DNA from 2 places in the Peribacillus sp. V2I11 genome. Region 2 is predicted to be linked to the other one. Evidence: predicted binding sites of a transcription regulator. Region 2 holds the regulator's gene; the other holds the start of a gene.
The links. The regulator Rex, encoded in region 2, represses fermentation and respiration genes when NADH is low (regulators of the CRP and FNR family bind a similar motif). The targets are predictions, from matches to a motif close to TTGTGAAATATTTCACAA.

Region 1: QFZ73_RS24940 (nitrate/nitrite transporter) is a predicted target of Rex. The motif match lies at 2,562-2,579, and genes of this name have one in related genera.

Annotation. Positions count from the first base shown of each region.
Region 1 covers NZ_JAUSYW010000001.1:5,111,081-5,116,780, reverse strand. Annotated here, with positions in the region: gene nirB (nitrite reductase large subunit NirB) at 1-1,087, opposite strand, end outside; gene QFZ73_RS24940 (nitrate/nitrite transporter) at 1,143-2,348, opposite strand; gene QFZ73_RS24935 (ribonuclease H-like YkuK family protein) at 3,108-3,650, shown strand; RNA gene ssrS (6S RNA) at 3,819-4,005, opposite strand; gene QFZ73_RS24925 (UDP-N-acetylmuramoyl-L-alanyl-D-glutamate--2,6-diaminopimelate ligase) at 4,129-5,610, opposite strand.
Region 2 covers NZ_JAUSYW010000001.1:2,028,704-2,034,403, reverse strand. Annotated here, with positions in the region: gene tsaD (tRNA (adenosine(37)-N6)-threonylcarbamoyltransferase complex transferase subunit TsaD) at 1-866, shown strand, start outside; gene abc-f (ribosomal protection-like ABC-F family protein) at 1,145-3,064, opposite strand; gene moaC (cyclic pyranopterin monophosphate synthase MoaC) at 3,198-3,704, shown strand; gene QFZ73_RS09635 (redox-sensing transcriptional repressor Rex) at 3,738-4,397, shown strand; gene QFZ73_RS09630 (YdiK family protein) at 5,009-5,221, opposite strand; gene QFZ73_RS09625 (CPBP family intramembrane glutamic endopeptidase) at 5,218-5,700, opposite strand, start outside.

The sequences.
Region 1 (5,700 bases), 3.1 Mb from region 2:
TGATTTTTCTTCCTTGAAAGACCACCTTTTTATATACACCATCTAATTCATCAAAAGTTGTGATTGATTTCGTTGTTTCATCTCCAAGGAAATCACCAACAGAGAATAACTCAACTCCTGATATTTTCAACTGGGTCGAAAGGACCGATCCTTGGTATCCGTTACATTTCATCCCACAAATATGCTTTGCCAGCACTTCACCCTGTTCATAGAGGGGTTTCACCAGTCCATAAACAATCCCTTGATGTTCAGCACATTCACCAACGGCATAAATATTTGGGATGCTGGTTTCTAAATAGTCGTTTACAATAATGGCACGATTCATAACAATTCCGCTTTCTTTGGCCAACTGAATATTCGGTCTGACTCCCGCAGCCATAACTACTAAATCTGTTTCCAGCTCCGTTCCATCTTTAAAACGGACTCGCTCTACACGCTCGTTACCGATTATCTCCTGTGTTTCCTTTTTTAAAAGAAAGTTCATTCCCTGGTTTTCCAACTCTTTTTGCAGCAAAAGTGATGCCGTTGAATCAAGCTGCCTTTCCATTAAATGGTCAGCAATATGAACGACATTCACTTCCATACCGAGGTTTAACAGCCCTCTCGCTGCTTCTAAACCTAATAAACCGCCTCCAATCACGACTGCTTTTTTATGCTTGCGTGAAATTTCAATCATCTTTTGGCAATCTTCAATCGTTCGAAATGCAATAACTCCTTCTTTATCAACACCGGTAACAGGAAGAATAAACGGGATAGAACCTGTTGCAATTATCAGCTTATCGTAGTAAACTTCCCGTTCTTTGTCTGTTTTTATCTTCCGAGTCTCTTTATCGATTTTTACAACCGTTTCCCCTGTAAACAATTGGATATCATTCTTCGTATACCAGTTTCGATCATTTATCGCAATATCATCAAACGAAGTGCTGCCTTGAAGCACAGTCGACAATAAGATTCGGTTATAGTTAACGTGTGGCTCACTTCCGAAAATAGTAATCTCAAAGGCAGTCGGATCCTTACTTATAATTGACTCAACACAGCGTAATCCCGCCATTCCGTTCCCTACTAAGACCAGTTTTTGTTTATACATTTTATCCCCCCGAAACAAGTACTGTCACAAACCAATATCACTAGTAAACAAAGTTCTAGATCTTAACTGAATTCTTTCCGAGTACCCACGTTTTTCTCCATGAAAGCTGAGCTAGGCCCAGGATAAGCAACGCCATGATTCCAACTGCGGAAAATACTAAAAATCCAGTAGCATATGTCCCAGTAATCTGTTTCAACGTTCCTAGTATGTTTGGAACCAAGAATCCGCCAACACCTCCGGCAGCTCCTACAATCCCTGTGATAAAACCAATTTCTTTAGAAAATCGCTGTGGAACTAACTGAAAGACAGCCCCGTTGCCCATACCGAGAAATAGCATTCCGATGAACAGCAGGATCGTAACGACAGTAAGAGAATAAAGAAAACTAATCCCAAACATACATAATGTGAGTCCAAAAAATAAAAACATTAGCAGTTTAACTCCACCTATTTTATCGGCAAGAAACCCTCCGACGGGACGAAAGAAACTTCCGGCGATGACACATAATGTAACAAATTCCCCTGCCCTTATTCGTGATAACCCATACTCATCAACAAAAAAGATGCTTAAAAAGCTAGTAAACCCGACAAAGCCCCCAAAAGTCACACTGTAAAGAATACAGAAATACCAAGTGTCCTTTATTTTAAATACGTTGAAATATTCCTTGAGTGGTTTTGCGGGCGGTTGAGATGGTGCGTCTTTTGCGATTAAAATATAAATGACAAACACGATGGTTAATGGAATCAAAGCTAATCCCATAACATTATGCCAGCCAAGAGACTCTGCAATACGCGGTCCAAACAATGTCGCAAATAGAGTTCCGCTGTTACCTGCTCCCGCAATGCCCATCGCAAGACCCTGCAAATGCGGGGGATACCAGCGACTAGCCATAGGAAGTGCCGCAGCAAAACTTGCACCTGCCACTCCGAGCAAAATCCCAATTAAATAAAGCTCGGCTAAACTTTCTCCGAATAACCATCCCCAAAAAAGCGGAATCATCGTAACAAGCATTCCCCCGATCGCTGTTTTCCGCGGGCCGATGCGATCAGTCAAAAAACCAAGAACGATTCGAAAAAATGAGCCTCCCAAAATCGGTATAGCTACAATCAACCCTTTTTCAGCTGGGGAAAGTCCGAAATCCTTTGTAATATAGACACCGAGTGCACCTAATAATACCCAAATCATAAAACTGATATCAAAATAAAGGAATGAAGCTAATAATGACGGAGCATGACCGCTTTTTTTCAATTCAGATATTTTCATTTTTCATCTCTCCTATACTTTATTAATTGAATATTCGTTTATTTTACTCTTATAAATGCAAGATTTCTTTGTTTATGTAAGAAAACATTACACACTTTTTTGTAAGTTATTAAATGTGAATACTTTAAAAGTAGTTATTGGTCGAAATTTAATAATTTCATTTCCTTTTTCATATATAAATTGAATGTTATTGTGGTTTACTTAGGTGATGTAATGTTAAACTTTTCAGTTATGGCAGGTGATATGCCAAAAGACATTCCAACAAGCTTTTTCGTAATATTCTCCATACAAAAAAAAGAGAAGCCTAATGCTTAAGCTTCTCTTTGCTACAAACTCTACATTATTAAATAAATGGTTTTCATAACATGTATACTAGGAATCAATAAGCCAGGCACCGAAAATAGTCCTTATGAATGCTCTTTCCACTGAAGAAAACGAGTCTGCCTACGGTTTCTTTCTATAAAGAACGTTCCAGTGTTTTCAGAAATCCGTTCCGTTCCTTTTCGCCGACTGTTTCCCATGTGGAATCTCGGCAAGCCCTTTATTCGGCAGGAGTTTCGCAAATTACGAATAACCTCTCATTAAGGATTTGCATTCTTAATGAGAGCTCATTCTTTTATTTTCCTCAAATGATGACTGCATCTTCATTAGAGGCGGGTTCCTACCACCGCACGAAACAAGGACCCCCTTCATATGATGTGTTATGAGCGGCATGAGATATTTAATAATCTGATCCGGGGAAAGGTTGGGTGCAATAACATGAGGCAATATCCATTTCATAACATCCCATTTCAAAATCTTCAGAAAAAAGACATGTCATTTGAAGAGGTATTCGTTCATATTGTTGAGTTCATGAAATTAAATCCTTCCGGTAACTATCGATTAATGGTCGGTACAGATTCGCAAGTACATAAAAAACATACGGTTTTCATTACAGGCATCGTGATACGTCAGGTCGGAAATGGTGTATGGGGTTGTATAAGAAAATTGATGATTCCTAGAAGGATGCTGCATTTACATGAACGAATTTCCCAAGAATTGTCGTTAACAGAGGAGATCGTATCCATGTTTACGGAAGAAAGAAAAAATAAGTTAATCGATATTGTCCTCCCTGCGGTATATCAAGGGGCAACGTTCACAATGGAAGGGCACATTGATATCGGGATTGGAAAGCGGAACAAAACCAGTGAGTTTGTAAAAGAAATGGTAGCCAGAATGGAATCCATGGGCGTGGAACCGAAAATTAAACCCAATGCTTTCGTTGCTTCAAGTTATGCCAACCGGTATACAAAGCAAGAGTAAATGTCCCCAAAACATGTAATTTTTTAAATTTGATGAAAATATATATTTTAGAACAATATGAGTAGGAAATTTTCAGACTGCAAAGCGGTACATACAATTCATATGGTACTTTGTTCGAAAAACAGCAAAAAACCGGCCTCAGACCGAGACCGGCTTCAACATTAAAAGATATAAGCCGCCATTGCCGTATTCAGTAAGAAAGTTTTAAACCACCACTCCTCAAAGTGGGTGTTTGCAGAAAAAATCCTGTTGTCCAAGTCAGTGACGAGGCATAACATTCCTGTTTCAATATAAAACTCCCTATTACAGCTTAAAGGTTAAAACTTTATTATCATTACGAACAGTGCAGCTTGTATTGTTATAATACCTGAATTCCTCATATGTTACAATGTTAATAATCACCATATAAATCGCCTATGGCAGTGGAAGGGAGTGGACGCCGTATTATCCCTTTATAAAAGCATTCGTATGAATCAAACTATTGATCAAAATAACCGGTAAAATCCCCTTGGTCCTTATTTTGCAGATATAATACCGTTTCTTTGTCAGAAATAGTAGGCAGTCCGAAATTTTGTTCATACCTCTCAATTCCTTTACCTGTAATGATAATCCAATCCCCTTCCTTTCCAGCTTGTAACGCCTCCTGTATAGCAAGTGTCCTATCTGGAATAACCTTCCCATTTCCAGCAGAGTAATCGCTTTGCAGTTTATTTAGTGACGATTCCATCCCCTCAATTCCCTCCGAATTCAGATCATCCATCGTCAAAATCGAAACATCACTATGTTCCGATGATACTTTAACCATTTCAGCCCTTTTGGTTGTATCTCGTCCACCTCGGAAACCAAAGATATGATAAATCTTTCTGGCCCCGCATTCTTTAGCAGTTTGAAGCATGTGATGAATGGCATCCGCAGTATGTGCATAATCGATGACTATTGTCGGTCCAAATTCTTTCTTATATATTTCGAACCTTCCTGGTACACCGGAAAATTGTTTCAGTGAAGTGACAATTTCCTCTTTTGAAATTGGAAACATCCTCGCTACGGAATACGCAGCTGTTGCGTTATATAAATTATGAAGTCCAGGTAAAGGTAACTCAATTTTCACAAAGTCATGATTCTCATTCAATAAAATAAAGGGGTTTGTTGCAGCATTATAATTGGTGATGGTTAAATCGCAACGATTGGATTTTCCAAATACAAAGGCACTCACATTTTTCTCCCCTAAGTATTCTTGTAGTTTTTCTCCCCAGAAATCATCCCCATTAATAATCGCAAGTCCATTTGGTTTCAATTTTTCAAAAAGCAGTAATTTAGCCAGAAAATAATCCTCCATCGTACCGTGGAAGTCGAGATGGTCATGATGCAAATTCGTGAAGACACAAAAATCAAATTCAATCCCTTCTAGACGATATTGAGCTAATCCATGTGAAGACACTTCCATTATGACAACCATGTCCTCACTGGCTGCCAGCAAGGAATTCAACTCCACGCTACCTGGAGTCGTATTATGGGAATCGACTTTGTTTCCATTGATAATATGCTGTATCGTGCCAATGACGGAACAGGTTACCCCATTCTCTTCTAATATTCGCTGAAGCATATAGCTTGTTGTGGTTTTACCATTTGTACCCGTAATTCCTATCATTATTTTTTTATTGCTGGGATCTCCATAAAACCTTTTGGCGATTAGCCCTAATGCTTTACGGCTGTTTTCCACTCGTATATAAGGAACTTCCAATCCCTTTATATCGCGATCGCCAATCACGGCCGCTGCCCCTAAACGAATTGCATCTTTAATGTAATTATGGCCATCGGACTTATATCCGGTTACGGCAACAAAAAGGTATCCCTTTTTTATTTCTTTAGAGTTATCGGTTACACCTGTGATGGCTATATGTTCAATATCCTTCGGCAAATTCCGGTTTATTGCTTCATTCAATATGTCTTTAAGGATCATTAACATTTCTCCTTTTTCATTTAAGCTATTCACCTAACTCTTGAAAATGAAATGCATAAGTATCAACAAGCCATTTTTAGTATTTACCAG
Region 2 (5,700 bases):
TAGCTTCCCGTCATCATGTAGAACAAATTACGATTGTTCTTGAAGAAGCACTGCTTCAGGCAGGTGTTACATATGAAGATTTGGATGCCATTGCCGTTACAGAAGGTCCCGGACTTGTAGGGGCACTATTAATAGGTGTGAATGCGGCGAAGGCTGTAGCTTTCGCACATGGAATACCGATTGTCGGTACGCATCATATCGCGGGTCATATCTATGCAAATCGACTTATTCAGGAGATCCAATATCCTGCGCTTTCTTTGGTCGTTTCGGGGGGGCATACGGAATTGGTGCTTTTAGAGGAACCGGGTTCTTTCAAGGTGATAGGGGAGACGCGGGATGATGCAGCAGGAGAGGCGTATGATAAAGTGGCTCGAACCCTGGGGCTCCCTTATCCTGGTGGGCCTCATATCGATAGGCTTGCACAAGAAGGCTCACCATCTTTGAAACTGCCTCGGGCATGGTTGGATGGCAGCTATGACTTTTCTTTCAGCGGGTTGAAATCAGCTGTGATCAACACTTTGCATAATGCAGAACAGCGCGGGGAAAAAATCGAACCTAAAGATTTAGCGGCAAGTTTCCAAGCAAGCGTCATAGAAGTGCTTGTAATGAAAGCTGTAAAGGCTGCAAAGGAATTTAATGTAAAGCAGGTATTGCTTGCTGGAGGAGTTGCGGCAAATAAAGGCCTTAGGGAAGCATTAACGGAAGCTTTTAAGGATTTACCTATGGATATATCCATTCCGCCCCTCTATCTTTGTACGGACAATGCCGCCATGATCGGTGCTGCTGGCAGTGTCATGTTTGAAAAGGGAAAACGATCTGGTTTGGATTTGAACGGAAATCCTGGATTGGATATAGAAGCATTTTAATTGACGAGAAAACAGGATCCCTCACTTCGGGATCCTGTCTTTTTTATCCTGTTAATAAAAAAATAGAATATTCTGTGGATAAAGTTTTTTTGATATTCATACTGCATGTGCATAAAGGGGTGTTTTTGTGGATAAGTGGATATGTTTCTGTGGATAATGTGTATAACTCAAATTATTGGCTAATGAACGGTAAGCAGTTTGTTAACAAGTTTGTGGATAACTTTCAAGCAACATTTGATTGGAAAAGAAAAGACCGAGTCAATTGACTCAGTCTTTTGTCATTCTTCCAGTTCAGTCCATTCTTCGAGAAGCTGGTCCAAACTTTCCTGTGCTTTATCAAGTTTTGTTTGGACTTCCATTACTTTTTCATGGTCCTGAAAAACATTTGGATCACAAAGGAGGTCATTATATTCGTTTATTTCGGTTTCAAGAAGCTCCATGGCTGCCTCGATTTCCTCAATGCGCCGTTTTCGCTGGCGTTCAGCTTTTTTTGCTTCTTTATCAATTTTGTAATTTGTTTTTTCTACGGCTGCATCTAAAGCTTTAGCCTGATCCTGCTGTTCAAGTGCTTGGATTTCAGCTTGCTCCTGTTTCTTCTCTAAATAGTAATCATAATCACCGAGGAATTCTTCGTTGCCGTCTTTGGAGAGCTCTATCACTTTCGTTGCTATCCGATTTATGAAATAACGGTCATGTGAGACAAAAAGAATAGTTCCCGGATAATCGATCAATGCGTTTTCAAGCACCAATTTACTATCGAGGTCCAAATGGTTCGTTGGTTCATCAAGAATTAAAAAATTCCCTTTTTCCATCATCATTTTGGCTAGAGCAAGCCGTGCCTTTTCGCCCCCGCTAAGTGTGGAAACGGTTTTCAAAACATCGTCCCCGCTAAATAGGAAATTACCGAGTACGGTGCGAATGTCCTTTTCCGGTTTAAGGGGATAGTCGTCCCATAATTCATTGAGTACGCGTTTATTGGAAACAAGGTTAGCCTGTTCTTGATCGTAGTAGCTGACTTCTACGTTCGTTCCAAAACGGAAGTCCCCAGAAAGTGCAGGCAGCTTAGAAATGATCGTTTTCAGCAACGTTGATTTTCCAACTCCATTTGGGCCAACAAGAGCTATGCTCTCTCCTTTTGTCATCCGGGAATTTATATTCCTTGACACCGTTTCCCCTTCGTATCCGATAGCCAAGTCCTGGAGGTGAAGTACTTCATTTCCGCTTTGCCTTTCAATCTGGAAAGAAAAATTCGCGGATTTTTCATCACCTTGCGGCTTGTCCAATACATCCATCTTTTCGAGCTGTTTGCGTCTGCTTTGTGCTCTTTTCGTGGTGGAAGCCCTTGTGATATTACGTTGGACAAAGTCGCGAAGCTTTTCAATTTCCCCTTGTTGCTTCTCGAACAGTTTCATGTCCCGCTCATAATCTTCCGCTTTTACCTCTAGGTAAGAACTATAATTACCATGGTATTTTTTCATGTTATTCCGGGAAATCTCATATACCAGGTTAACTACTTTATCTAAAAAATAACGGTCATGGGAAACAATAAGGACAGCTCCCTGGTAGCTTTGTAAATATTGTTCAAGCCAAGAGAGGGTTTCGATATCCAAATGGTTCGTCGGCTCATCCAGAATCAATATATCCGGTTTCCTTAAAAGCAGTTTTCCTAATGCAAGCCTTGTTTTTTGCCCACCGCTTAAAGTGGAAATCGGGGTAGAATAGTCAAAGTCAGCAAACTGAAGTCCATGCAATACGGAACGGATATCCGCTTCATATTGATAACCGCCCTTCTCTTTGAATGCCACCATCAAAGTGTCATATTCATTCAGCACTTTTCGGTAAATAGTTTCGTTTTCAAAGATGTCAGGTCTGGCCATATCAACCTCAAGGCGACGCAGTTCCTTTTCTTGCTCTATAAGGTCCCTGAATACAGTCAGCATTTCATCCCATATGGTCAGATCGGATTCCAATCCCGTATCCTGGGCCATATAGCCGATGGTGACGCCTTTTGGTTTGATTATTTCCCCGCCATCATGGGAAAGCTGCCCGGCTATGATTTTTAGCAGAGTGGATTTACCGGCGCCATTTCGGCCGACAAGTGCAATTCTATCTTTATTTTGAACTTCGAGCTTCATATTTGATAAAATAAGTTCAGCTCCATAATATTTCGATAATTGATTGATTTGTAACAAAATCATAGATTTCACCTCAATTGATTATTGTTAGTGTAACGTATTTTAGTTATTATCGGCAACAGCTTGGTTCCAAGCTAAAAGAAAAGCTGTTACATAAAGTGGAATAATAGTGTATTATTTAGGAGGGGTTACTTAAATGGGAGACTTAACGCATTTTAATGAACAGGGCAGGGCCAAAATGGTCGATGTGAGTGCTAAGCCTGAAACAACCCGGACGGCTGTAGCTCAATCGAGCATTTTATTGAATGATGAAATATATGAATTGGTCACGAACGAGAAAATGAAAAAAGGTGATGTACTGGCTGTTGCACAAGTTGCAGGAATAATGGCCAGCAAAAATACATCCAATATAATTCCGATGTGCCATCCCATTGCTCTGCAAGGGGTCAATATAGCCTTTGATTGGGAAAAAGAAGAACAGGGATATAGGCTTAGGATTGAAACGGAAGCTAAGACAAAAGGCAGTACAGGTGTTGAAATGGAAGCGTTAACAGCTGCATCCGTGACTGCCTTGACTGTTTATGACATGTGTAAGGCCCTTGATAAGGGAATGGTGATCGGGCCTACATTCTTAGTGGAGAAAACAGGCGGAGTTTCCAGTAACGATTATAAAAGACAAGTAAAACAAACAGATACAGATTAAGTTGAAAAGCATGTGTGAAGGCGGGGAAGAACAATGAACCATGACCCAAAGATACCGCAGGCGACAGCCAAAAGGTTGCCATTGTATTATCGATTTTTAAAGAACTTACATTCCTCAGGCAAACAAAGAGTTTCCTCGGCAGAGCTAAGCGAAGCTGTAAAAGTGGATTCTGCTACCATTCGCCGTGATTTTTCCTACTTTGGCGCGCTTGGGAAAAAAGGCTACGGCTACAATGTCAATTATTTATTATCCTTCTTTAGAAAAACACTAGATCAAGATGAATTGACCAAAGTCGCTTTAATCGGGGTAGGAAATTTAGGAACCGCTTTTTTAAATTACAATTTCATGAAAAATAATAATACAAAAATTGAAATGGCTTTCGAAGTTTCTGAAGAAAAGGTCGGCAAGCGTATAGCTGATGTGCCCATCTATCATATGGATCAAATCGATACATTATTGCAGGAAAATAATATTACTGCGGCTATATTGACAGTGCCTGCACAGGTAGCCCAGACGATAACAGATCGTCTAGTCAAAGCTGATATAAAAGGAATATTGAATTTTACACCTGCACGGCTGACGGTGCCTCCATCCATAAGGGTTCACCACATTGACCTGGCCGTGGAGCTTCAGTCGCTCATCTACTTCCTGAAACATTATCCTGTAGTGGAAGAAGCCGCATTGGAGGAATGAAAAAAACGCTGCATCATTGCAGCGTTTTTTTATTAAATCTTTTCTGTTTGTCTACAAAATGGGGGTGGAACGTTCGCATCCCAAACCATGATTTTAAAAGAAAACTAGATTATCCTTCATGTTTTTTACTTTTTTGGAGTGCAATTTAAACGTTGATTTCCACTCCAGGCACTCGCTTTCCGCGGGCGGTCCGCCCTCGGCGCTCTTTGCGCCTGTGGGGTCTCACTTGGACGCGCTTTTCCCGCAGGAGTCTCGTACCTTCCGTTCCAATCAACTGTTTTTTAAAATTTAGATAGAACCCCTTTGTCTACAATCGGAGGTTCGGAACGGTCTTATCCCGAAACATGATTTTAAAACAAGACTAGATTATCCTTAATGGTTTTTTACAGTAATTCTTATTAGATTGAAGAAATTTGCGACACTCCTGCCGAATAACTGGCTAGCCGAGACCCCACAGGCGCTTGCGGCGAGGAGGCTTGGCAGACAGTCGGCGGAAAGGGAGCGGATTTCTGAAATCAACTGGAACGTTTTTCAAATAAAAAGACTGTAGACAAACTCAATTTTCATCGAGTTTGTCTACAGTCTGAACGCTGTATCATTACAGCGTTTTTTTATTTTTTCTTATTTTTTTGTGCGGCTTTAATCTTAAAGTGCAGCATGATCATGCGTAATCCCGATCCAAAGTCAAGAGTTGCAATAAGGACAAGTATGTAGGCAAAGATTCCCCATCCAGAAGAATTGACGGTTTGAATCGCGATAGCGGTAAAAAGAGCTCCTAAGCCTGCATAGATGATGCCCATGAATAATGGTGATTGACGTTTCATAATAAACCTCCGATGAAGGCCTGTGCAGTATCTAGCATCTTCTCAATATCCTCCCGATATACCACTTGAAGGATGATAACAAGCGTATTCATCGCAATATGAGCGCTCATGGAAACGAGAATGCGGCCTGTTTTTGCATAAAGGAAAGCAAAGGTGAAGCCCATTGCTGTATATAAAAGAAGATGTTCAAATTCACCATGCGCCAAGCCGAAAATAACTGAGCTGATTAAAGCTGAAATAAAGAAGTTAAAGCGTTTATGAAGTGATCCGAAAATGATTTTCCGGAAAATTAATTCTTCCAATATAGGTCCAATTACTGAAGTGACGAAAATGACCATGGGGACTTTGTAAATGAGTGAAATGAGTTGCTGCGTATTTTCAGATTCAGACTCCACCCCAAGCATTTGTTCAATGCTGCCGGCAATGCTTTGCGCAAAAAGAGCCATGAAAACTCCTGCAATTGCCCATAATATGGACAT